One region of the Methylocystis borbori genome, then DNA from elsewhere that is predicted to be linked to it. Evidence: predicted binding sites of a transcription regulator. Region 1 holds the regulator's gene; the other holds the start of a gene.
What was found. The regulator PhoB, encoded in region 1, activates phosphate uptake and scavenging genes when phosphate is short. The targets are predictions, from matches to a motif close to TGTCATNNANCTGTCAT.
Positions count from the first base shown of each region.

Region 1 (12,062 bases):
CTGATAGGGCGCGAGCGCGGCGCGGCGGAACTCTTCGTCGGCGTCGCCCATCGACACCCAGCAGTCGGTAATGACGGCGTCCGCGCCCGCGACCGCCTCATAGGCGTCGCGCATGAGATTGACCGCCGCGCCATTGGCCTTCGCCCAGGCGACGATCTCCGCCGATGGCGCAAGCTCGGCCGGCGTCGCGACATTGATGGTGAATCCGAGCCGCGCCGCCGCGTGAATCCAGCTCGCAAGCACATTATTGGCGTCGCCGCTCCAGGCGACCGTGCGGCCCTCGATCGGCCCGAGGCGCTCCTCGAAGGTCAGCACATCCGCCATCACCTGGCAGGGATGCGAGAATTTGGTGAGGCCGTTGATGACGGGGATCGTCGCGTAACGCCCGAGATCGACAAGATCGTCATGCGAGAGAATGCGGATCATGATCGCGTCGAGGAAGCGCGACAGGACGCGCGCCGTGTCGGCGATGGTCTCGCCGCGCCCGAGCTGCATTTCGGCGCCCGTCAGCATGATGGTCTCGCCGCCAAGATCGCGCATGGCGACGTCGAAAGAGACTCGCGTGCGGGTCGAAGGCTTGTCGAACACCATGCCGAGATATTTGCCCGCGAGCGGGCGCTCTTGCGGCTCGACGCCTTTGACGCGGCGCGCCTTCAGGGATCTGGCGATCTCCAGAATGCGGCGCAGCTCTTCGCCGGAATGATCGGAGAGATCGAGAAAGGAGCGCGGACGCGTCACCGAATGCGCGGTCATCACGCCGCTCCCACTTTCTCGGCCGGGGCGGCGAGGCGCGCGCAAGCGGCCGAGAGCCGGGACACGGCCTCGGCGATGTCGGCTTCGTCGATGATGAGCGGCGGCAGCAGGCGCACGACATTGTCGCCGGCGAGCACGGTCAAGAGCCCCTGCGCGCGGGCGGCCGCCGCGAAATCGCCGTTGGGGATGCGCGTCTTGAGCCCGAACATCAAGCCTTCGCCGCGCACCTCCTCGATGATCGCCGGATAGCGGTCTTCAAGCTCGGCGAGCCTTTGCCGCAACAGCGCGCCAAGGCGCGCGACGCGCGCGAGGAAGCCCTCGCCCAGCACGATGTCGAGCACCGCCGCGCCGACCGACGCCGCCAGCGGATTGCCGCCGAAAGTGGAGCCATGCGCGCCGAGCGTCATCCCCTTGGCCGCTTCGCGCGTCGAAAGACAGGCGCCGATCGGAAAGCCGCCGCCAAGTCCCTTGGCGAGCGCGGCGATGTCGGGCGCGACGCCAGCATGTTCGCAGGCGAGGAATGTGCCGGCGCGGCCGACGCCGCATTGAACCTCGTCGAAAACGAGCAGCAGGCCGCGCGCGTCGCAGAGCGCGCGCAACTTCGTCAGAAAGGCGGCGGAAAAGACGCGCAAGCCGCCTTCGCCCTGGATCGGCTCCAGCAGGACGCCCGCCGTTTCATTCGTGATCGCGGCTTCGACCGCCTCGAAGTCGCCGAAGGGAACCTGGTCGAAGCCCTCGAGCGGCGGACCGAAGCCTTCGAGATATTTGGCGTTGCCGCCGGCGGCGATGGTCGCAAGCGTGCGGCCGTGAAAGGCGCCCTCGAAGGTGATCAGCCGATAGCGCTCGGGCTGGCCGTTCGCCGCATGATATTTCCGCGCGGTCTTGATCGCGCATTCCACGGCCTCGGCGCCGGAATTAACGAAGAAGACAAGATCGGCGAATGTCGCCGTGCAGAGACGCTCGGCGAGACGCTCCGCCTGAGGGATGCGATAGAGATTGGAGACGTGCCAGGGGGACTCGGCGGCGCGCTTCAAAGCCTCGACGAGATGCGGATGATTATGGCCGAGCGACAGCACGGCGACTCCCGCGCCGAAATCGAGATAGCGGTCGCCGTTCTCGGCGGTCAGCCACGCGCCTTCTCCGCGCGTGAAGGCGAGATCGGCCCGCGCATAGGTCGGAAACAGCGCTGACGTCAAAAGTCCTGCTCCATCAGGCCCGCCGCCGCAGGGGCCAGAAAAACAAAGCGCCGCCTTTTTAGGGCGGCAGTTCAAGACGGGATTTTAAGCTTGCGGCGCGGCGCGGTCAAATCCATGGCGGGCCGTGGTTTGTCGGCGGCGAACCGCGGCGGCAAGCGAGGCTTTGGAGAAGATAAAAATGAGTCTCATGGGCGCCGCCCACAGCGAAAGACTGTTGAGAACCCCCTCTTGCGCTTGCCAGCGGGACTCTCGCGTGATTCAAAATAAATCCATGAGTTTTTAGTGAGCGCCCGCGGCGTGGGTTGGGGCGCGTTCTCTCGAGTGTTGATGCGCGTTTCATCGCCGCTGCGCCTAAACGCCAGCGCTGCGGTCGGGGAAAGACTCCGATCCGCGCTCGACCCGATGGAGGGGAGAATCCAATGTCATGGACCGACGAACGCGTCGAACTGCTGCGCAAACTGTGGACCGACGGCTTGAGCGCAAGCCAGGTGGCCGCTGAACTTGGACCCGGCATCACGCGCAACGCCGTGATCGGCAAGATTCATCGCCTGGGACTCGCCGAGCGGGCGAAGACGGCGGCGGCGCCACGGCCGCGCGCGGCCAAACCGCCGCGTCAGAACCAGGCGCGCATGAACGGCGCGCCCACGCATGGCAATCTCGCTTTGGCCTTCGCGCCGCACGCCCTCGCCGCGCCCCGCGTTGCGCGGGAGGAGGAAGTGGTCATCCCCATTTCGGAGCGCGTGACGCTGATGGAGCTGCGCGAGTCCATGTGCCGCTGGCCGATGGGCGATCCGACGACGCCGGAATTTCGTTTCTGCGGCGGCAAGGCGACGGTCGGCGGCGGACCCTACTGCGGCTATCATGCGCGGGTCGCCTATCAGCCGGCGCAGGACAGACGCCGCGCGCGCGATCAATTGCGGGCGCAACGCTACGCGTGATGCGCGGCGCGTCGCGCCGTCTACGCGCGAACGGCTCGGCGGCGTTCGCGATGCGTAACGAACGTCATGGATGTCGCTCAGGATTTCCGCTCGGGACTGCGCCTCGGCGGGAATGACGCCAAGCGCATGGATCAATCAGATCCGTATCAGTCGTGTCCGAAAGTCTCGTCGAAGGAATAGCCGGCGCCGCGCACGGTGCGGATCGGATCCTTTTCGCGGCCGCGGATCAGCGCCTTGCGGAGCCGGCCGACATGCACGTCGACCGTGCGCTCGTCGATCTCCGCCGACATGCCCCAGACGCTGTCGAGAAGCTGCGCGCGGGTGAAGACGCGGCCGGGCTTCTCCATGAAATATTCGAGCAGCCGGAATTCGGTCGGGCCGAGATGGATTTCACGCCCGCCGCGCCGCACGCGGCGCGTGTCGCGGTCGAGGTCAATGTCGCCGAGCGTGAGCTTAGACGCGACGCGCTCGGGACGGGCGCGACGCAGCAGCGCCCGCACCCGCGCCATGAGCTCTGGCGTCGAGAAGGGCTTGACGACGTAATCGTCGGCTCCGACCGAGAGGCCGCGCACGCGCTCCCCTTCCTCGCCGCGAGCGGTGAGCATGATCACCGGCATGTCCCTCGCGCTGTCGCGCGCGCGCAGGCGCCGGCAAATCTCCAGGCCGGAGACGCCCGGCAGCATCCAGTCCAGAATAACAAGATCGGGCGGCGACTCGGCGAGCCGCAGCTCCGCTTCGTCGCCATTGTCGACATGCTCGACCTGATAGCCTTCCGCCTCCAAATTATAGACCAGCAGCGTCGCGAGCGAGGTCTCGTCCTCGACGAGGAGAATGCGCGGCGCGCGATCGCCTTTCCCGTTCCGCTGAAGGACTGCGGAAGTCGTTTCGTTCATTGCGCCGCCTCGTCCTTGACCCCGAAGTCAGGTGCGCGCGATTTGGGCCGCTCCACCGGCATCGCCTCTCCGGTGACGAGATAGACGACAGTCTCGGAAATATTCGTGGTGTGGTCGCCGATCCGCTCGAGATTTTTCGAGCAGAACAGAAGATGCGTGCAAAAGGAGATGTTGCGCGGGTCCTCCATCATGAAGGTGAGGAGGTCGCGAAACACCGAATCCTCGAGCGCGTCGAGATCGGTGTCGTTTTCCCAGACCGCGCGCGCCCGCTCGGTGTCGCGCAGCGCATAGGCGTCGAGCGCGTCCTTCAATTGCATGGCGGCGATTTCGTGCATCGACTTGAGGCCGACGATGGCGCGCGGCACGCGCGCCTCCGAGGCGATCTTCAGCGTGCGTTTGGCGATGTTCTTGGCGAGATCGCCGACCCGCTCTATGTCGCCGGAGATGCGGATCGCGGCGATGCATTCGCGCAGATCCACCGCGAGCGGCTGGCGCCGCGCGATGGTGAGAATGGCGTTCTCCTCGATCTCGCGCTGCAGCGCGTCGAGCCGCGGGTCGCTGGAGACGACGCGATGGGCGAGATCGATGTCGAAGGCCGACAGCGCGTCCATGGCCTCGGCCAGCATCTTCTCCGCGACGCCGCCCATTTCGGCGATGCGCCGGCCGAGGGCTTCGAGGTCACGGTCATAGGATTTGACGATATGGTCGCTCATGAGCGCCGTCCTTGGATCGCTGGTTAGCCGAAACGGCCGGTGATATAGTCGAGCGTGCGCTTTTCTTGCGGCTTGTTGAACACGTCGTCGGTCTCACCGAATTCGACAAGCTCGCCGAGATACATGAAAGCGGTATAGTCGGAGACGCGCACCGCCTGCTGCATGTTGTGCGTGACGATCGCGATGGTGTAGCGGGAAGACAATTCGTCGATCAGCTCCTCGACCTTCGCCGTCGAGATCGGATCGAGCGCAGAACACGGTTCATCGAACAGAATAATCTCAGGCTGCACCGCCACGCTGCGGGCGATGCACAGGCGCTGTTGCTGGCCGCCGGAAAGACCGAGTCCGCTGGTCTGGAGCTTGTCCTTCACCTCATCCCACAAGGCGGCGCCGCGCAGCGCGGCCTCGACGCGGGCGTCCATGTCGGCGCGCGGCAGCTTCTCGTAGAGCCGGATGCCGAAAGCGATGTTTTCGTAGATCGACATCGGAAAGGGCGTCGGCTTTTGAAAGATCATGCCCACCCGGGAGCGCAACGCGTTGAGGTCGATCGCCGGATCGAGAATATTTTCGCCGTCGAGCAGCACCTCGCCTTCGGCGCGCTGGCCGGGATAGAGATCGTACATGCGGTTCAGGACGCGCAGCAGCGTGGACTTGCCGCAGCCCGACGGGCCGATGAAAGACGTCACCTTATTCGTGTATAGCGGCATGGTGACGTTTTTGAGCGAATGCGACTCGCCGTAGTAGAAGTCGAGATTGCGCATCGAGACTTTGGTCAGCGGTTCCTTTACCTGGGCGATTTGAGCAGCGGCGTTCATTTCGATTTCCTCCGCCCGGCGCTGAGGGCGCGGGCCGCGATCGAGAGAGCGAGAACAGCGACGGTGATGAGCAGCGCGCCCGTCCAGGCGAGTTGCTGCCAGTCCTTGTATGGCGAGAGCGCGAACTGGAAGATGACGACAGGCAGGCTCGCCATCGGCGCGGCGAGGTCGCTGCTCCAGAACTGGTTGTTGAGGGCGGTGAACAGGAGCGGCGCGGTCTCGCCGGAGACGCGCGCGATGGCGAGCAACACGCCGGTGACAAGGCCGGCCTTGGCGGCGCGATAAGCGACCTTGCCGACGACATGGGAGCGCGGCGCGCCGAGCGCCGAAGCCGCTTCGCGCATCGACCCCGGCACCAGCAGCAGCATGTCCTCGGTAGTGCGCACGACGACGGGAACCACCAGCAAGGCCAGCGCCACGGCGCCCGAGATCGCCGAGAAATGCCCGATCGGGTGAACGAGGATCGTATAGACGAAGAGACCGACGACGATCGAGGGCGCGCTGAGCAGAATGTCGTTGATGAAGCGCACAACCACCGTCAGCTTCGTATAGCGTCCATATTCCGCCATGTAAGTGCCGGCCAGCATGCCGAGCGGCGTGCCGATCGCGACGCCGATGAGCGTCATGACGAGCGATCCGGCGATGGCGTTGAGCAGGCCGCCGTCCATGCCCGGCGGCGGCGTCATTTGGGTGAAGACGGCGGGCGAGAGGCCGCGCACGCCCTCATAGACGAGCGAAGCGAGGATCAGGAACAACCAGAACAGGCCGAACACCGCCGCCACCCAGCACAGGGTGATGGAGATGGAGTTGGCGCTGCGGCGTGAGGCGTAAAGCGACATGACTTCGATCTTTCTCACGCTGCCTTCCGCTCGATCCGCATCAGCATGTAGCGCGCGAAAGCGAGGACGATGAAGGTGATGACGAAGAGGATGAGGCCGAGTTCGATCAGCGCCGATGTGTAGAGGTCGCCGACCGCCTCGGTGAATTCATTGGCGATGGTCGCGGAAATGGTCGTGCCCGGCGCGAGCAGCGAGCCTGATATCTTATGCGCATTGCCGATGACGAAGGTGACCGCCATCGTCTCGCCGAGCGCGCGGCCAAGACCCAGCATCACCCCGCCGATGACGCCGACGCGCGTGTAAGGCATGACAACGTAGCGCATCACTTCCCACGTCGTCGAGCCGATGCCCCAGGCCGCCTCCTTCAGCACCGGAGGCACGGTTTCGAACACGTCGCGCGAGATCGACGCGATGAAGGGCAGGACCATGATGGCGAGGATGAAGCCCGCCGTCAGCGTGCCGATGCCATAGGGCGGCCCGGCGAAAAGCGTCGAGAAGATCGGAATGTCGCCGAAGGCCGAGATCAGCGCCGGCTGCACATGCTGCTGCAGGAAGGGCGCGAGCACGAAGAGGCCCCAGATGCCGTAGATGATCGAGGGGATGCCGGCGAGCAGTTCGATCGCCGTGCCGATCGGCCGGCGCAGCGAATAGGGGCAAAGCTCGGTCAGGAAGATCGCGATCCCAAGGCCCACGGGCACGGCGATCAGCATGGCGATGACGGAGGTGAGCACCGTGCCGTAGATCGCCGGCAGCGCGCCGAAATTCTCGGTGACGGGATTCCAGGATTGCGAGACGAGGAAGCCGATGCCGAACGTCTTCATCGCCGGCCAGGAGCCGTAAACGAGCGAGATGATCACGCCGCCGAGGATGACGAGCACGATCACCGCCGAGGCGCGGGTGACCTGCAGAAACACCCGGTCGACGAGAGCCAGCCGGCCGAGGACGCGCGTTCGATCCACCGCGACGATGGGCGACGCCGATTGCTCCAGAACAATATCCGACATGTGCGAATCCGCCTCCTGCCCGGCTCCATTGGCTTCGCGCCGGTTCGGTTCGATCGAGAACATCCGCTCCACTCCCGACGCCGGGCTTTCCGTCGAGCGGCGCCTTTCGCGCGCTTTCCGATCGGACCGACATCATCCGATCGACCAGAAATCCCTCCAGATCGATCAGCCTGAGCAAGTTCCGAAAAAGTCTGTCAACTTTTTTGAGAAACTTGCTCCGGCCAGTTCCGGCGGCCGCTGAAGCCGCCGCCGGAAAATCGATCATTCGCGCGGCGCGCGCGCCGCATCAGTGCGACAGAGGCTTGCCGTCCGCGCCCTTCACGCCGGCCCAGCTCTTCTTGATGAGTTCGACCACCGGCTTGGGCATGGGAATATAGTCGAGCTCTTCCGCGGCCTTGCCGCCATTGGCGAAGGCCCAGGCGAAGAATTTCAGCGCCTCTGCCGTCGCGGCTTCGTCCTTGGGCTCCTTGGGGAGAAGGATGAAGGTCGCCGCAGTGATCGGCCAGGACTTGGCGCCGGGCTCATTGGTGAGGATTTCGTAGAAGCCCTCGGCATGCGCCCAGTCGGCGCCCGCCGCCGCGGACTGGAAGGACTCGCTGTTCGGCGCGACGACCTTGCCGTCCTTGTTGATCATCTTCGTATAGGTCAGCTTGTTCTGCTTGGCGTAGGCGTATTCGACATAGCCGAGCGCGCCCTTGGTGTTGGCGACGTTGTTGGCCACGCCCTCATTGCCCTTGGCGCCGATGCCCACCGGCCATTCGACCGAAGTGTTCTCGCCGACCTTGGTCTTCCATTCGTCGGAAACCTTCGAAAGATAGTTCGTGAAATTGAAGGTGGTTCCCGAACCGTCCGAACGATGCACGACGACGATGGGCTGCGACGGCAATTTCGCCTTGGGATTGAGCTTCTTGATCGCCGGATCGTCCCACTTGTCGATTTCGCCGAGGAAGATCTTGGCGAGCGTCGTCCCGTCGAGCGTCAGATCGCCGCCGACGATCCCTTGGAGATTGATCACCGGCACGATGCCGCCGATCACCTGCGGCCATTGGATGAGGCCGGAAGCGGCGAGATCTTCGGATTTGAGCGGCTGGTCGCTCGCCCCGAAAGTGACGGTGCGCGCCTTGATCTGCTTGATGCCGCCTCCGGAACCAATCGACTGATAATTAAGGCCGTTCCCGGTTTCCTTCCGATACGAATCCGCCCATTTCGCATAGATCGGATAGGGGAAGGTCGCCCCCGCGCCGGAAATATCCAGCGCGTTCGCCACGCCCGCCATAACGGCGAGAGCGAGCGCTGCGCCAACGCCGCGCTTGAAGATCGTCGAGAGCATTTGAAGGTCTCTTTTCAGCTCGAGAATGGATGCGCGATGCGCCCCGCGCCATCGCGAGGCGGAAACTAGCGGCTCGACAATAGGGTTTTGTGACGTTTACATTACAATAATATGACAGAAATTCTTATTTTAATTCAATGTGTCATATCAATCTGTCATATGACGTCGCCGGCAGGCAGAACCACCCGAAAAAGCGTCCCCTCGCCAAGCGCGGATTCAATCGACAGGCGCCCGCGATGGCGCAGCACGATATGCTTGACGATGGCGAGGCCAAGACCCGTGCCGCCCTTCGCGCGGCTCTTGCCGGCGTCGACCCGGTAGAAGCGCTCGGTGAGCCGGGGAATATGCTCGGGCGCGACGCCGGGGCCATGATCCCGCACCGTTAGATGAACGAGGGCGCCCTTGCGCGAGAGCGCGATCTCGACCGATTTCTTCGTCGCGTCGTCGCCGCATCCATATTTCAGCGCGTTCTCGACGAGATTTTCGACGACGCGCGCCAATTCGTCGCGATCGCCCGGCGCGACGACATTGGGGGCAAGATCGAGATGGATCGTCATCCCATTGTCTTCCGCCATTTGCGAGAGCGTGTCGACGATATGCGCGACGAGAAGCGTGAGATCGACCGGCGTCGCCGGACGAACATGCATGTGCTGCTCGATGCGGGAGAGCGACAGAAGATCGTCGACGAGGCGCGCCATGCGCTGCGCCTGCTCGCGCATGATGCCGAGGAATTTTTCGCGCGTCGCGGCGTCGTCGCGCGCCGGGCCCTGCAATGTTTCGACGAAGCCGAGGAGCGAGGCGAGCGGCGTGCGCAATTCATGGCTGGCGTTGGCGACGAAATCGACGCGCATGCGTTCGACGCGCCGGGACTCGGTCAGATCGCGCAGGCTGATCATGGCGATCGCGTCCAACCCCTCGATCTCGACCGGCGCAATATGCGCTTCGAACCAGCATTCGACCGGGAGTCGCTCGACCCAGACGGTTTTTTCCGCCTCGCCCCCGGCGAGCACCCGCGCCACGGCGTCGAGCATGTCGGGCGAACGCAGGCTGCGCGACAAGGGTTCGTCGAGGCGCACGGCGGGCGCCAAGGCCTGCGCGGCGGCGTTGGCGGCGGCGACGCGCGTCTCCGCGTCGATGAGGAAAATCGGTTCGGGCAGAGCGTTGATCGCCGCCGCGAGGAGATCTATCGCCTGCTCGCGCCATGTCGGCTTTTGCGTCACCATCGGCATTGAGGCTTGCCCTGCGCGTCGCTCAATTCGAACGTTCTTCCATAATGCGCGTGATCGTTTCGCGCAGCGACGCCCAGCGGCGCGCGCCCTCATCCGCGCCCAGAACCGCGAGCGCGACGACGAATGGAATAAAGTAATAAATCACCCGGAACAGGAGAAGCGAGGCCAGCACGCTTTCCTGCGACGCCCCCGATAGGGCGTGCAGCATGGTCGCCTCGAAAACGCCGATGCCGCCCGGCGCATGGCTGATGACGCCGAGGATGCAGGCGACGATATAGACCGCGACGAAGGGCATGAAGCTGAGCTCCACCCCCTGTGGCAGCAGCACGTAAAGCGCGCCGGCCGCGCAACAGAGATCGGCGACGCCAAGCGCGAGCTGCGCGAGCGTCGGCGCGAGGCCGGGCAGATCGAGAACATGGCCGCGCAGACGGATGAGCCGGCGCTCGACCGTCACCCAGAGAAGATAAAAGGCGACGCCCGCGAGAACGAGAATGCCGAGCCCGACATGGACAAAAGCCGGCGCGCCGTCGAGCGCGGCGAGCGCGCCGGCGCCGTAAACGAAGCCGACGCCCATCATCAGCGCCATGCCGAGCCAGAAGGTGATGCCCGCGAAAATCGTGATGTTCGCCACCTGCAGCGCGGTGACGGCGACGCGCGAATAGATCCAGTAGCGAACCGCCGCGCCGGTGACGAGCGGGAAGCCGAGATTGAAGGAAATGGCGTAGCTCGCGAAGGAGGCGAGCGCGGCGACGCGATAAGGCGCCCGGGCGCGCGTCTGATGCAAGGCGACGACGTCGTAGCCGGTGAGGAAGAAATAGGAGAGCGCGGAGAGCGCAAGCGCGGAGAAAATCTGGCGAAAGCTCGTCGCGCGAAAAGCGCCGGCGAGATCGGCGTAGCTCAAGTTGGAGAGCGTCTTGCCGAGAATATAGGCGGCGAGGGCGAAAAGAGCGAGGCTCGCCGCGACGCCCAGCCCGCTCGGCGCGCCTTTGGAGAAGCCGCGCTTCAGGCTCTCGAAAAAGCCGCTTCGGCGGGGCGCAAGGACCATGGGCAGGCCGGGAGTCCGAAATTTGATGAAATCGCTTTCGCGCGGCGTCATGTCGTCCGCGCCTCCGAGTCGCGTTTCAGTGCCTCAATCCGCTTGCTTGGCAACCAATTCCTCCGAAGCAACGTCTCCATGCCTAATTATGTCATATTGCAATCATGTCAGGCCGATGACCTACTCCCCGCAACGACAATAATTGAGCTCGGCCGAATACCGCCCCGTCAGAGCAAGAAGCATCCACGATCGCAAAAAACTTGATCTTTGAGGCCTTCGAACTAGCTGCGTGAAGAGGCCGTAAGCGAAGACTGCGGGAAGGAGCCTATCATGCACATGATGTCGAGGGAAATGCAGGCCTGTATCGACGCCTGCCTGAGCTGCTATCAAATGTGCTTCGGCATGGCGATGACACATTGCCTTGAAAAAGGCGGCGACCATGTGAAGCCCAAGCATTTTCGCGCGATGATGGCGTGCGCGGACATCTGCCGCGACAGCGCCCATATGATGCTGATGAATGCGCCGCAGGCGCAAGCGATCTGCAAGGTCTGCGCGGAAGCGTGCGAGGCTTGCGCCAAGGAATGCGATCCGCTTCCCGACATGAAGGATTGCGCCGCCGAATGCCGCCGCTGCGCCGAAGAATGCCGCAAGATGGCGGGCCAAAAGATGGCGGCGTAATGCAGCGGGGGCAAGTACCGAAAAGTTGACGGACGTTTCCGATCAGGACTTGCTCTAGCTTATCGATTTGGCGCGATGTTATCGATCGGACGGCTCCGTCTGATCGATAAACGCTTGCGCCGAGCGCGATCGGCGCGGCCTATTTGCCGGCAAGGCTCAGAATATAAGCGGCGACGGAGTCGATCTCCTCCGGCGAGAGGATGAGATTGGGCATGTTCCTGTGCGGCGTGCGCAGGAAAACCTTGAGCGACAATTCTGTCGTCGACGGCATTTTAGCGACGTCGACGAAGCGCGGCGCGCGGGCGTCCGGGCTTTTCGCCGCCGCGTCCGGCCCGACCGCGTGGCAGGTTTCGCATTCCGTCTTCGCGAGTCGCGCGCCGGCTGAAGGATCAGCCTCCGCCGCCTTTACGGGCGCGGTCATGAGACAAAGCAGGATAAAAACCGATGCGATCCTCATGAAGCGCTCCTTCTGGCCTATTGCTCGCTGGCCTATTCCTCGCCGTTCAAATCCTCGGGCCGCGGCTGCAGCATGATATTGTAGCCCGCGTCGACGAGATGCGTTTCGCCCGTCACGCCGCCCGACAGCTCGGAGAGGAGATAAAGCGCCGAGCCGCCGATTTCATCGAGCGTGATCATTC
Region 1 covers NZ_JAZHYN010000016.1:23,590-35,651, forward strand. Annotated here, with positions in the region: gene argF (ornithine carbamoyltransferase) at 1-753, opposite strand, end outside; gene V3H18_RS07290 (aspartate aminotransferase family protein) at 753-1,949, opposite strand; gene V3H18_RS07295 (GcrA family cell cycle regulator) at 2,369-2,887, shown strand; gene phoB (phosphate regulon transcriptional regulator PhoB) at 3,034-3,780, opposite strand; gene phoU (phosphate signaling complex protein PhoU) at 3,777-4,493, opposite strand; gene pstB (phosphate ABC transporter ATP-binding protein PstB) at 4,517-5,308, opposite strand; gene pstA (phosphate ABC transporter permease PstA) at 5,305-6,147, opposite strand; gene pstC (phosphate ABC transporter permease subunit PstC) at 6,162-7,151, opposite strand; gene V3H18_RS07325 (hypothetical protein) at 7,150-7,392, shown strand; gene pstS (phosphate ABC transporter substrate-binding protein PstS) at 7,438-8,481, opposite strand; gene V3H18_RS07335 (ATP-binding protein) at 8,637-9,704, opposite strand; gene V3H18_RS07340 (lysylphosphatidylglycerol synthase domain-containing protein) at 9,733-10,806, opposite strand; gene V3H18_RS07345 (four-helix bundle copper-binding protein) at 11,077-11,424, shown strand; gene V3H18_RS07350 (c-type cytochrome) at 11,564-11,881, opposite strand; gene fabI (enoyl-ACP reductase FabI) at 11,914-12,062, opposite strand, start outside.

Region 2 (12,062 bases), on a different contig from region 1:
CGCTGCTGCCGCTCGTCGAACGCTTCGTCCAGCGCGGCCTCGAAGTGCTGGTGACGAGCGGCACGGTCGCTTCGGCGCGCGTGCTGACGGAGCGCCTGCCCGCCGGGGCCTTCCATCAATATGCGCCGCTCGACGCGCCGAAATTCATCGAGCGCTTCCTCGACCATTGGAGTCCCGACATCGCCGTTTTCGCCGAGTCGGAGCTATGGCCCAATGTCGTCGCCGCGCTGCAGGCCCGCGGCGCGCCGCTCGTCCTCGCCAACGCCCGCATCTCGCGCCAATCGGCGGAGCGCTGGAGCAGAGCGCCCGGCGCCGCGAAATCCGTGTTCGGCGCGGTGGATCTCTGCCTCGCGCAGGACGCCGACAACGCCGCGCGCTTCCTCGCGCTCGGGGCGCGCTGCGTGCGCATCGCCGGCAATCTCAAATTCGACGTGCCGCCGCCGCCCGCCGATTCGGCGCGGCTCGCGGAGTTCAACGGCGCGGTCGGGGCGCGGCCGGCCTGGGCGGCGGTCTCGACCCATCCGGGCGAGGAAGAGATCGCGCTCGCCGCGCATGTCGAACTCGCCGCGCAGACGCCTTCGCTCCTTACCGTCATCGCGCCGCGCCATTGCGAGCGCGGCGCAGAAATCGTCGAGGCGGCGCGCGCCCGGGGGCTTCGCGCGGCGCTGCGCTCGCGCGACGGCGAGCCCAGCCGCGACACGCAAATCTATGTCGCCGACAGCGTCGGCGAACTCGGCCTCATTTTCCGCAGCGTCGGCGTCGTGCTGATGGGCAAATCGCTGCTCCCCGGCGGCGGGCAAAATCCGATCGAGCCGGCGAAACTCGGCTGCGCCATTCTTTACGGGCCGCATGTCGAGAATTTCGCGGAAGTTTATGGGGAACTCGCCGCCGCCAAGGCCGCCGCGCGCGTCGCCGACGCCGCCTCGCTCGCGCGCGCGGCGCATTATCTGCTGTCCCAGCCCGCGCGCATGCGCAAGATGGGCCGCGCCGGCGCGGAGACGGTCGAAAAGCTCGGCGGCGCCTCGCGCGGCGTCATGAACGCGGTCGAGCCCTATCTCGCGCAATTGGCGATCGCCCAGCAATGAGCGCGGCCCGCGCCGGCGCTTTCTAAAATGCGCGCGCCCGCGTTCTGGCGGGACGACTGCGCATTGTCGCGCCTTCTCTCTCCGCTCGGCGCCATCTATGGGCGCTTCGCCGGCGAGCGCCTGTCGCGCGAGGCGCCGCGCGCGCCCCTTCTAGCGATCGTCGTCGGCGGCCTGACGACGGGCGGCGACGGCAAGACGCCGCTCGTCCTCGCGCTCGCGCGGCTTCTGGCCGCGAGGGGCGAAAAGCCGGCGCTTCTCACCCGCGGCTTCGGGCGCAAGCGCGAGACGGCGCAGCCGATCGCCGTCGATTTGAACCGTCATCAGGCCGCCGACGTCGGCGACGAAGCGCTGCTGCTCGCGCGCGCGGCGCTCACGATCGTCGGGGCGGATCGTCTCGCGAGCGCGGCGCTGGCGCAAAGGCGCGGCGCGACCTGCCTTATTCTCGACGACGGCTTTCACAGCAGGCGCGTCGCCGCCGATCTCGCGCTCCTCGCGATCGACGCCGACTATGGCGCGGGCAATGGCCGCTGCCTACCGGCGGGGCCTTTGCGCGCGCCGCTCGACGCCCAGTTCACGGCGGCGGACATGCTTGTCGTCATCGGCGACGGCGCGCGGGGGACGGCGATCGCGGAGGGGGCGCATAAGCCTTATGCGCGCGCGCGGCTCGTCGCCGAGCCCGAGGCGGCGAAGGCGCTCAAAGATGCGCGAGTCGTCGCTTTCGCCGGCGTTGCGCGGCCCGAGAAATTCTTTCGCACGGTTGAGGCATGCGGCGCCGAGATCGTCGCGCGCGCTCCTTTCGGGGATCATCATCGCTTCACGGACAATGATTACGCCGCGCTTTCCGCGCTTCGGCAAAAATTCGGCGCGCATCTCGTAACGACGGAGAAGGACGCAGCGCGCATCGGCGCGCGGATGGCGACGCTCGGCGCCTCGACGCTTCCCGTAACGCTGGCGTTCGACGATGTCGGCGCCCTCGACGCGGCGCTTGCGCGGCTCAATCGGGCTTCTTGATCCCGAGGCGCATCAGCTTGGCGTGCGGGCCGCTGTAGGGCTCCTGCAGATCGACGTTCCAGTAGCGCAAATCCTCGAGCGGAATCGGCTCCCCCGTCACCGCGCAGCGCACATAGGCGCCAGGCTTGCGCACGCGATATTCGCCGTCGAGATATTCGACGACGGCCTCGTCGGCCGGCTGCGGTTGGCGTTCATAACGGTTCATGCGCGTTCTCAAACCATATCGCCGGGGGAACGGGCGTCGCGCCCAGCCGCCCAGCGTCGAGATAAACGACTTCATGGGCGAGCTTCAAGCGCCTCCTCGCGGCGAACTCATACGGCCGACAATAGCATCCGCAAAGGCCAATGGAAAAGCCCGCCGAGCATTCGGCCCGGCAAGCTCCATCTCACGCTGGGGGTTTAACGATCGGCGCCGCGCTACGGCGTTTCGTTCTTGCTAAAATGGGAAAACCGGCTCACTCTTTCGATCTACCGGCTGATCAGCTGGCGATCCCCGCGACACAGCCTTTCCAGGTCAATTCGGAGGGAAGCGATGCTCCGCCAAATTTGTTTGTCCGCCGCGATCGCTGCAGCTCTGCCCATGCCTGCGACAGAAGCGATCGCCGGCTCTCATGGCCGCTATGGCGTCGGCTACCACCGCAGCTACGATGTCGGATATCACGCCGGCTATGAGGAAGGTTATCGCCGAGGCTCCAGCGGAAAAGCCTATCGCGGCTACAACGGAGTCGCGGCCGCTCCCGCCGAAGCGTTCGCCTCCGCAGTGCTGGGCGCCACCTATGGTTATTGGAGCGACGGCTATCGGACTTACGGCGGAGACCCTTGCTACGTCTATAATGACCGCGACTGGGACTGGGACCGGGTCTGTTGATTTTCGCCGCGGGGCGCCTGCTCGCGCCCTGATGTCCGCCGCGCATATCCGCGACGCGCGCTATATCGCCTGTAACGCTCGGCGTTGAGACGATGCGGCGGCCGCATCGCGCGACATCTTCCAATGCCGCAAAAATGCTTCTGCGCCCCCCAGAGGGGGCGCAGAAAATTTTCGAGACGCAAGGACTAGAAGTAGACCTTCGCCCGCATTTCCAGGAACGTCGGGTGGGAGCCACTCTCGTAGGAAGACTGATTGTTCCAGTTCAACGGCGATTTCAGAGACATCACATGAGTCGCGTTGAACTGGAAGGCGAAGCCATTATCCGGGTACCAGTTGATGCCACCCGTAACATTTTGTTGGTAGCCGCCATAGACGCCGGAATTCGCGATGACGTTTTGCAGGAGAGTCGCATTGGCGATCTGGGCGGGCGTTCCCGGGAGGGCCCCGAACAAACCGAAAGCGTTATTGGCGACCGCCAGGTTGTTGTAGAGGGACGCTCCCTGGTAGGGCCCGTTGTTCAGATTAAGAACGCTCCAGCGTCCGACCAGACCCCAAGCGCCCCAGCCTCCCTTGGAGAAGGGATCCTTGATCTTCAGCTGGCCAAACGTGACGCCGTTCTTGTCTTTCATATCGTAGGATTGAGCTTTCTCTTCGCCCGTGATCCACCACTCGCCTTGCACATAGCCGCCGCTGGCCACGTAATTGGAATTGCCGGGGGAGATAAACAGCCCCTGAGTGGGCGAGCCAGTGCCCAACTGACCCAGTTGGGCCAGCGCAAACTGCTGAGCGCCGGACGTGTTACGGTTATAGTTCGCCATGAGCCACTCGCCCTGGACGAAGTAGTTTTCGTAGGACAATGCGGCCTCAAGATCGATCTTTTCGATATCCTTTATACAGTTGCCTGCGGCGTTATACTGGTTGAAGGTCACCGCAGGCGTCACGAAGGCGGCCGGCTGAGGGAAACGACCGCACGAAAGATCGGTCGTGCCGAGGAAGGTCGTGCCGAGGATATTGGCTTCCGACCCGAGGCGATTTCCCGGGGCCGAGTTACGATCGTCGTTGTAGGCCGTCGAATTATTCGGCTGATGGTAGCTTCCGGCGACGCCAATATGCACAAGTTGGTGCTCGTCCAAGATGGGCGCCCAGGTTACGCGGCCGGTGGTCTCCCAATAGGCGCCGCCTCCCCAGGGTTGATACCAATTGGCGTTTTTCACCCCGTAGCCATTATAGGCAGGCACCAAAACGCCCACATTTCCTGACGACGTATTAACCGGACGCGTGTTGAGATCCTGGAAGCTCAGCGAGTAAAGGCCGAAGTGAGCGGTCCAATTGTCTTTGCCGATCATGCCGGCCGCCACGCCAATATGACGGAAGGGCGCGATGGCGTCGACCGCAAGCGGCCGCTCGATGGTGTCGCGATATTTCGAGGACGCCAACGCCTCCAAGCTGAACGACTCGTACTGGCTGCCGATCTTGAAATAGACCGGCTCGGCGAGCAGCGGATGAGACAAACGCGGGTCTTGCAGACCAAGATATGCATCGCGGAATCCGCCCCAAAGGAAGTTGCGGTCGGTGACGTAGTTTCTTGACCAGAACTGGAGACCCGTGAGCGTGTTCGCGTTGGGCAGATTTGTATTCCACAGCTGCGTTGTGGAATTCGCGAAATCATACTGGATCTTATAAAACCAAGGCTTCGCCCTGCCTTCGACCTCGAGGCGCGCCTGGCCAAAACCAACATTGCCCTGCCAGCCATTGCCCGGAGAGCCGGCGGTGCCGCCTCCGTCGACGAAGAGGCGGCCGCCGATCTTGAAGGCGAAGGCCTTGTCTTCCGTCTCGATGAGAAGGCCGCTCTTCAAGCTGACGAAGACGGGCGGCGGCGGGGGCGGGCCGGGCGGGCCTTTCGCAACGGCCGCGTTGGCGACATTGGTCGCGCGCTGCGCTTGCGATTTCACCTCCCGCGCTTCCTGCTTCAGCTTGTGAATCTCGGCTTCCAAAGCCCGTAGCCGCGCCTCGATAGCGCTGCCGTCTCCAGCCGCCTTCGCGCCGGTCGCCGAAAGCAGAACGCCCAGCGCCACCCCGGCAAGTGCCTGTTTCTTCGTCGATATTCTCATGTCAGCCTCGCGCCATGGTTTTGTCTGTTGAAGACAGCGCGACTTAGACCTTCGGCGAATGACAGATGCGTGACAATCTAAGCTTTGAAGCAATCAATGTAAGTCATACATCCTATATTAGGCCGGCATGTTGCCTATTTGGCACAGTTTCTACTCATACTGAATTGTGACGTACGTACTCGCGTTCGCATGATTCGCATATTTTACGGGTTATCGACGCTAACGTTTAAAAATGTACGTACATATGTACTATATATCCAACATGAGACTCATCCGGTAGGAACGATAGGCGCTCATTGTTATATGTTTTGTGTCAACGCGATATATGTCACGAAATAACCTTTGATATGAAACGTACTGGAAATGATATCACGAAATATATACTATTCGAAAATATTCAAGAAATAAACTATGCTCTTGAGAAATGCTACGGCAACATAAGCGTGCAATTGTCGGCCGTGACGGAAGCGGACTCGCGTCAAGCATAGCGGCGCGACGGCCCGCTCTTCCCTTCACGCCCGCAAGGCGTTCGGGGAGCGCAGGAAAGGCGTTTTGGCGAAGGAAACCGAAACAGTAGCAGGCTTCTCACCTGCCGACCGTGGATCGAGCCCGCCGTCCATGGCCGCCTAACGGGCGCAATGCTTATCGCCAGAGGGGCGTGGTGGCGGACTTGGCTGAACGGGGCTGCAACAACCCTCGTCGATCAGCCTCTCGCAGAGTGGAAATCTGCGGGCGCTCCCGAGAGCGAGAGATCGGGCGGAAAGAATTAATGTCGAATGAGGCGCAAAATAAAGGGAGCGCTCCAGCGTCTCTGGAGCGCTCCCCGCGTCAGGCATGCGCCTGCGTCAATCGCAATTCTTGAATTTCGACTCCTGGCACTTGGCGGCCATCGCCTGCCCCTTGGCGAGCTCCTCCGGCGACAGGGTCTTCGCCGACAGGTCGCGCAGCGACTTCTTGTCGGCGTCGCTCATGGACAAGGAATCGCTCGCGATTCGCGTCCACATATATCCGCGCAGCAAGTCGCGCTCGACGCCCTGCCCCGCGACATACATGTTGCCGAGATTGAGCTGCGCCTCCGGATCGCCCTGCTCGGCCGCGAGCCGCAGCCATCTGACCGCTTCCTTGTAATCCTGGGCGACGCCGTCGCCATCATAATACATGCTGGCGATATTCACTTGCGCGGCGGCGAGGCCCTGACCGGCGGCCAGGAGATTCCACTTCATCGCCTCCTTGGCGTCTCTCAGGACGATTTGCCCTTCGAGATAGATGGAGCCGAGATTGAACTGGGCCGAGGGGCTGCCCTGCTCGGCGGCGCGCCGCGTCCATTTCAGCGCTTCCTTGGGGTCGGCGGCGACCCCTTTCCCGGCAAAATACATCACCCCGAGATCGGCCTGCGCCCGCGCGTCGCCCTTATCGGCGAGCGGTTTAAGCTGCTTGAAAGCGGCCGCGAAATCGCCGCGCCGCGCGGCGGCGGCGGCGTCTTCATATTCGCCGGCGCGCGCCGCGGTCATGGCGCAGGCGCAAAGAAGAGCCGCCAAAACGCGCGTCGCCGGCCTTCTGTCCCAGAGCGTTCCGAAAACGCTTGGGAAAGCGTCTTTTACAAACATCGTCCCTCTTTTCCACGGCGAAACAAAATTTAAGCTCCAAAGCAGGAAACGCCCCCGGCGGCGCCGGGAGCGTTCGATGTCAGCGAGCCTTCCGACGAAGGATCAGTAGTTCCACTGCAACTGCATGCGAACCAGATTGGCCTGGAACTGACGGTAAGGCGCAGCCTGAGTGTTCGTGCGGTCCATCTTCGAATAGTTCACCGTAAATTCAAGCTCCGGCAGAGGCTGATATTCGATGCCCGCCTCCCATTCGTTGATGCGCATCATCGGCGCGTTGTTATCGAACTTCGAGCCGCCATTGTAATACTGCCACTTCACGAAGGGGAAATAGGTGCCCGTGCCGAACTCCTTATCCTCATATTTATAGGTCGCTTCGACATAGCCGCCGGTCAACCGCTTGACTTCGATCGCCGTCTGCGTCGCATTGAGTTGCGGGCCGACGCCCCAGTTCCATTCAGCGCGCAGACCGAAGGGCTGCGGATAGATCACGCCGTTGACGACGACGCGCGAGTCTTGGACGCCGGCGCCATTGGCGACCACCGGTCCCCAGCCGTTCGTCGCGCCATATTGAGCGAGCTGGTAATTGCCAAGATTGTTCCATCCCGACCCGGCGACATAGGGCGTGAAGCCCGAGCCGATGCCCGAGTAGGGAATGTTGAGCGGAATGAAGCCCGCCCAATTCGTGCCCCCGCCAAGAGACGGCCGGATGCCCGTCGTATAGGGCACGAAGCGGCCCGTATAGCCCGCGACGCTGCCTTCGACGATCTGGCCGTTCTCGAAGACGTAAGGATAGGTGAAGCGCGCGACGAGATGCGTGCCCTTGTTGAGTTCGATGCGGTTGGCGCCCTGGCCGTTATAGACGCCGAAGGCGAACATGCCGTAATCGCCGGAGCCTTTCAGATTGTTCTTAACGAGGTCACGGAAGATCGGACGCAGATGTTTCGGCGTGTAGTAGAAGAACAGGCCGATGTCGCGTTCGTCCTTGCAGCAGCTGTTGACGGCGTCGGCGCGGTCGAGCGCAAGACGGTTTTGCGACGACTGCAGGTTTTCGAAGGAGTACGGGATTTTCGACTGGCCGGCGCGGACGCGGAACTCCTTGTCCTTGTCGAAGTAGATGTCCGCGTAAAGGTCGCGGATCTGGCCGAAATTGCCGGGCGCGGAGCTGTAGTTGCCGACCTGATTATAGCCCGGATAGGGGAAAAGAACGCCCGGATTATAATAATAATAGACCGACTGTTGCGCGAAGTTTGAATAGACGGCGGCGCCCGGCGAGTTCGAGAACGTGCCCGACGGCGAGCTCGCGAAGTCGTTCTGGAAGTAGAGATAGAGGTGTTCGGAAACGTCGCCGCTCAGGATCATTCGGGCGCGGCGGAGGAAGAAGTTCTGGCGCGGTCCCACCGATTTGTCGCCCACGGTGCTGATGTCGTTATAGAACGGCCCGCCGTTGAGAATGTCGTTATAGCGCATCTGCGTATAGCCGCGCAGGCTGAGCCGCTCGTACCAGTGCTGGGGCGGAGGCGGCGATCCGGCCGGCGCCGCATGGGCCGAGGCCACATGTTGCGCCGCAGCTTTCGCTTCTCTTTTCGCCTGAGCTTCGTCGGCTTCGAGCTTCGAAAGCCGCGCCTTCAGCGCGCGGATTTCAGAGGCCGTATCGGCCTTCGCCGGAGCGGCCTCGGCCATCGCATAGAGGCCGAACGCCGCGATGGCGAGCGCGTATTGTCCAACTCCGAGTTTCATTTGGCTTACCCCTGCTAATTGGTGATGCGGGAGAAAAGCCGGCCGGACATGACGGAGCCGTGACAATTGGGGGTCTGGACTCAATGTGACATTCTGCGACGGCGGAGCTGTGGCTCTCTTGCAACAATCCTCGCCGCTTTCCCTTGTTTTTTGTGGCTTTCAAGCCACAGACAAATTGTTTCTTATATGTTTGGATGAATTTATTCGCCTCTCCGAAAGGGCGCGGCGCGCCTTGCTTGCCGGCTAGATTCGCTGCTATCGGAATTCATCCCGCCCTCGTGAAGGCCCCATATGACGTTTGCGCCGAAGCGGCCCCGCAAAGCGGCGTTCGTCTTCATTCTCATCACCATTGCGCTGGACATGCTGGCGCTGGGCGTCATGATCCCGGTGCTGCCCATGCTCATCGCCGAATTCGAAGGCGGCGATCTGCGCGCGGCCGCCGGGGCGACCGGCGTTTTCGGTTTCGCCTGGGCGCTGATGCAGTTTCTGTTTCAGCCGGTTCTTGGCGCGCTGTCCGACCGCTATGGCCGCCGCCCGGTCGTGCTCCTGTCGAATCTAGGGCTCGGGCTCGATTACATCTTCATGGCGCTCGCGCCCTCGCTCGCCTTTCTCTTCATCGGCCGGCTGATATCCGGAATCACCGCGGCGAGCCTCTCGACCGCCAACGCCTATGTCACCGACATCACGCCGCCCGAGAAGCGCGCGGGCCAGTTCGGGCTGATCGGCGCCGCTTTCGGCGTCGGCTTCATCCTCGGCCCCGCGATCGGCGGCGTGCTGGGCGAATATGGCTTGCGCCTGCCCTTCTGGGCGGCGGCGGCGCTCAGTCTCGCCAATGCGCTCTATGGCTACTTCATCCTGCCGGAATCGCTTCCGCCCGAGAAACGAACGCCCACGATTCGGTGGCGGAGCGCCAATGTGCTCGGCTCGCTGGATTTTCTATGGCGCAAGCGCGCCCTGGCGCTGATCGCCGGCGCCATATTTCTGTCCTTTCTGGCGCATGAGTCGCTGCCGGCGCTTTTCGTGCTCTATACCCAATATCGCTATCATTGGGACGCCGCGACGACCGGCTGGGCGCTGACCATCGTCGGCGTATCGCAGACCGTCGTGTCCGGCGCGCTGGTGCGGCCGGCCGTGACGCGGCTCGGCGAGAAAACGACGCTCGCCGTCGCGCTCGTCTGCGGCGCCGCCGGCTTCGCGGTCTACGCCTTCGCCCCAAGCGGCGCGATCTTCATGGCGGCGCCGCCGCTCATCGCGCTCTGGGGCATGGCCAATCCCTCTTTTCAAGGCGTCGCCACGCGCTTCGCGAGCGCTTCGGAACAGGGCCGCCTGCAGGGCGCGCTGGGAAGCCTGCGCGGCGTCTCGGGAATGATCGGCCCGCTCTTCTTCACCCAGATTCTCGCGGGCTCCATCGCCGTCGGTTTTTTCCCGGGCGCCGGCTATTTCGTCTCGGCCCTGCTGCTCCTCGCCGCGCTTGTGACGGCGGCCGCCGCGATGCGGCGCGCCGACAGGGCGGATTCGGCGTAACCCGGCGCGCAAGACGCGCGCCCCCGCGCCAAGCGCCAAATAAAAGCGTCGCAGGCGACGCCAGCCGACATTTTTAATACTTTTTTTCGTTGATGGAATACAATTGACGAGTTTATTAAAATGGCGTCTATTTCCAATAAACCAAGCTAATCATGATATATTTCACGAATAATTGGCAATCTATTCGTTAACCTACGCTCTCTAAACAATTTTTTAACTTTGAGGCGTCGGCGCTGCGGCGCCATGCGGAACTTTTCGCGGCGCCTTCACAACTCTGTCGTCCTCCCTGTAAACTATGCGCCGACGCAAAAGGCCTGGACCTTGGCGCGGTCCGAAAGGCCCTTCTCAATCCGAGAGGCAGGCAAAGGGTGACCGCTCACTTCCGTCAACAGACCGTGTCGCCGCAGGCCTGTCCCGCGCTCGTCCTCAACGCCGATTACCGGCCCCTCAGCTACTATCCGCTCTCGCTATGGGGCTGGCAGGACGCGATCAAGGCGGTGTTTCTGGACCGGGTCAACATCGTCTCGGAATACGACAAGACGGTCAAAAGCCCGAGCTTCGAGATGCGGCTGCCCTCGGTCGTGTCGCTCAAGGAATATGTGCGGCCGACGCGGCAGCCGGCGTTCACGCGATTCAACGTGTTCCTGCGCGACCGCTTCACCTGCCAATATTGCGGCGAGCATGACGAACTGACCTTCGATCACGTCATCCCCCGCTCCAAGGGCGGGGCGACGACCTGGGAGAATGTCGTCGCCGCCTGCTCCGCCTGCAATCTGCGCAAGGGCGACCGCCTTCCAAATGAAGCGCATATGACGCCGGCGCAGGCGCCCTATCAGCCGAGCATCGCCGATCTGCATCGCAACGGGCGACGGTTTCCGCCGAACTATCTCCATGAGAGCTGGATGGACTATCTCTACTGGGATTCGGTGCTGGAGCCGTAAGGCCAGCGCCCTCCCGTCGAGATCGCATCGATGATTCGTCGCCTCATCGTCATGGCTTTCGGCTTCGTCGTCGCCATCGGCGTCGGCGCGATCTTTCTCTTCGTCTCGGCGCTGTTCGATCCGGCGACGCGCGAACTCGGGTTCGAGGCGGCGATCGCGGGCGTTTTCGCCTTCATCGACGAGGGACTGCGCGAAGGCGATTCCGAGACCCCTTTCGCGGCTTTCGGCTTCGTGCTTTGGGCGATCGTCGTCGCGACCTGCGTCGCGCCGCTCGCCGTCGCGGCGTTGATCGGCGAAATCGCCGGCGCGCGGACGCTCGTTTGGTATTCGGGCGTCAGCGCGACGCTCGCCGGCGCCTCGCCCTGGATCGCCCGCGCGGCGAAAGGGCTCGAGCCTACAAGGGAGGCAAATCCGCTCGAAAGCCGCATCGCCCTGTTGTTCTTTCTTACTGGCGCGGTCACGGGCGCGGTCTATTGGCTGATCGCCGCGCCGGCGGCGCCCGAGCGCCTCGACGCACGTCCGGCGTCCCGCCCGCTTTCCGATCGGACGAAATCGTCCGATTGATAGGAAATCGCTCCAAATTAATGGACGCGGCGCGATCCCCGATCCTCCGCGGTTCCTTTCAAGACCTTTTCAAGGCGCGCGTATGAGACAGTGTCGAATGGGGCGTAGGCGCCTCGAAATCCCCTGAATCTCCTGCAATCGCAAAGGGCGTCAGGATTGACGCTCCCAGCCGGAAATGCTCTTAACCGACCATGGCAGACTACCACTCATTGATCGCCCGGGCGGTCGCCGCTCTTCCACAGTCGACGCCAGACGCTCGGCAGACGGTCTATGAGCGCGCGCGCAAGGCGCTGTTCAATCAGTTGCGCGGCATTCAGCCGCCTGTCGCCGACGCCGACATTGTCGCGGAAGGGCGCGCGCTCGAGGAGGCCATCGCCCGCATCGAACAGGAGCTCTCCGGGAAAGGGACGCAGCCGGCGACGACGCCCGCGGCCGAACCGGCGCGTGCGCGGGAAGCCGTAAAGCCAGCCGAGGCGCCGCCGTCAAAGCCGCGCGAAGCGCCCTTTGCGCGGCGCGAGGCGCAAGACGCCGCCGCGCTCAACGAACGAGAAGCGGCGCCGCCGCGCGAACCGCAGCGCCCCGCGGCGCCCTTGCCGCCCGCCCCTGCCCCGCGG
Region 2 covers NZ_JAZHYN010000019.1:24,841-36,902, reverse strand. Annotated here, with positions in the region: gene V3H18_RS08315 (3-deoxy-D-manno-octulosonic acid transferase) at 1-1,085, shown strand, start outside; gene lpxK (tetraacyldisaccharide 4'-kinase) at 1,113-2,096, shown strand; gene V3H18_RS08305 (DUF2093 domain-containing protein) at 2,080-2,301, opposite strand; gene V3H18_RS08300 (hypothetical protein) at 2,677-2,964, shown strand; gene V3H18_RS08295 (OprO/OprP family phosphate-selective porin) at 3,150-5,075, opposite strand; gene V3H18_RS08290 (tetratricopeptide repeat protein) at 5,921-6,682, opposite strand; gene V3H18_RS08285 (porin) at 6,785-8,419, opposite strand; gene V3H18_RS08280 (TCR/Tet family MFS transporter) at 8,711-9,943, shown strand; gene V3H18_RS08275 (HNH endonuclease) at 10,312-10,884, shown strand; gene V3H18_RS08270 (hypothetical protein) at 10,915-11,448, shown strand; gene V3H18_RS08265 (hypothetical protein) at 11,640-12,062, shown strand, end outside.
Region 2: V3H18_RS08295 (OprO/OprP family phosphate-selective porin) is a predicted target of PhoB. The motif match lies at 5,134-5,150, and genes of this name have one in related genera.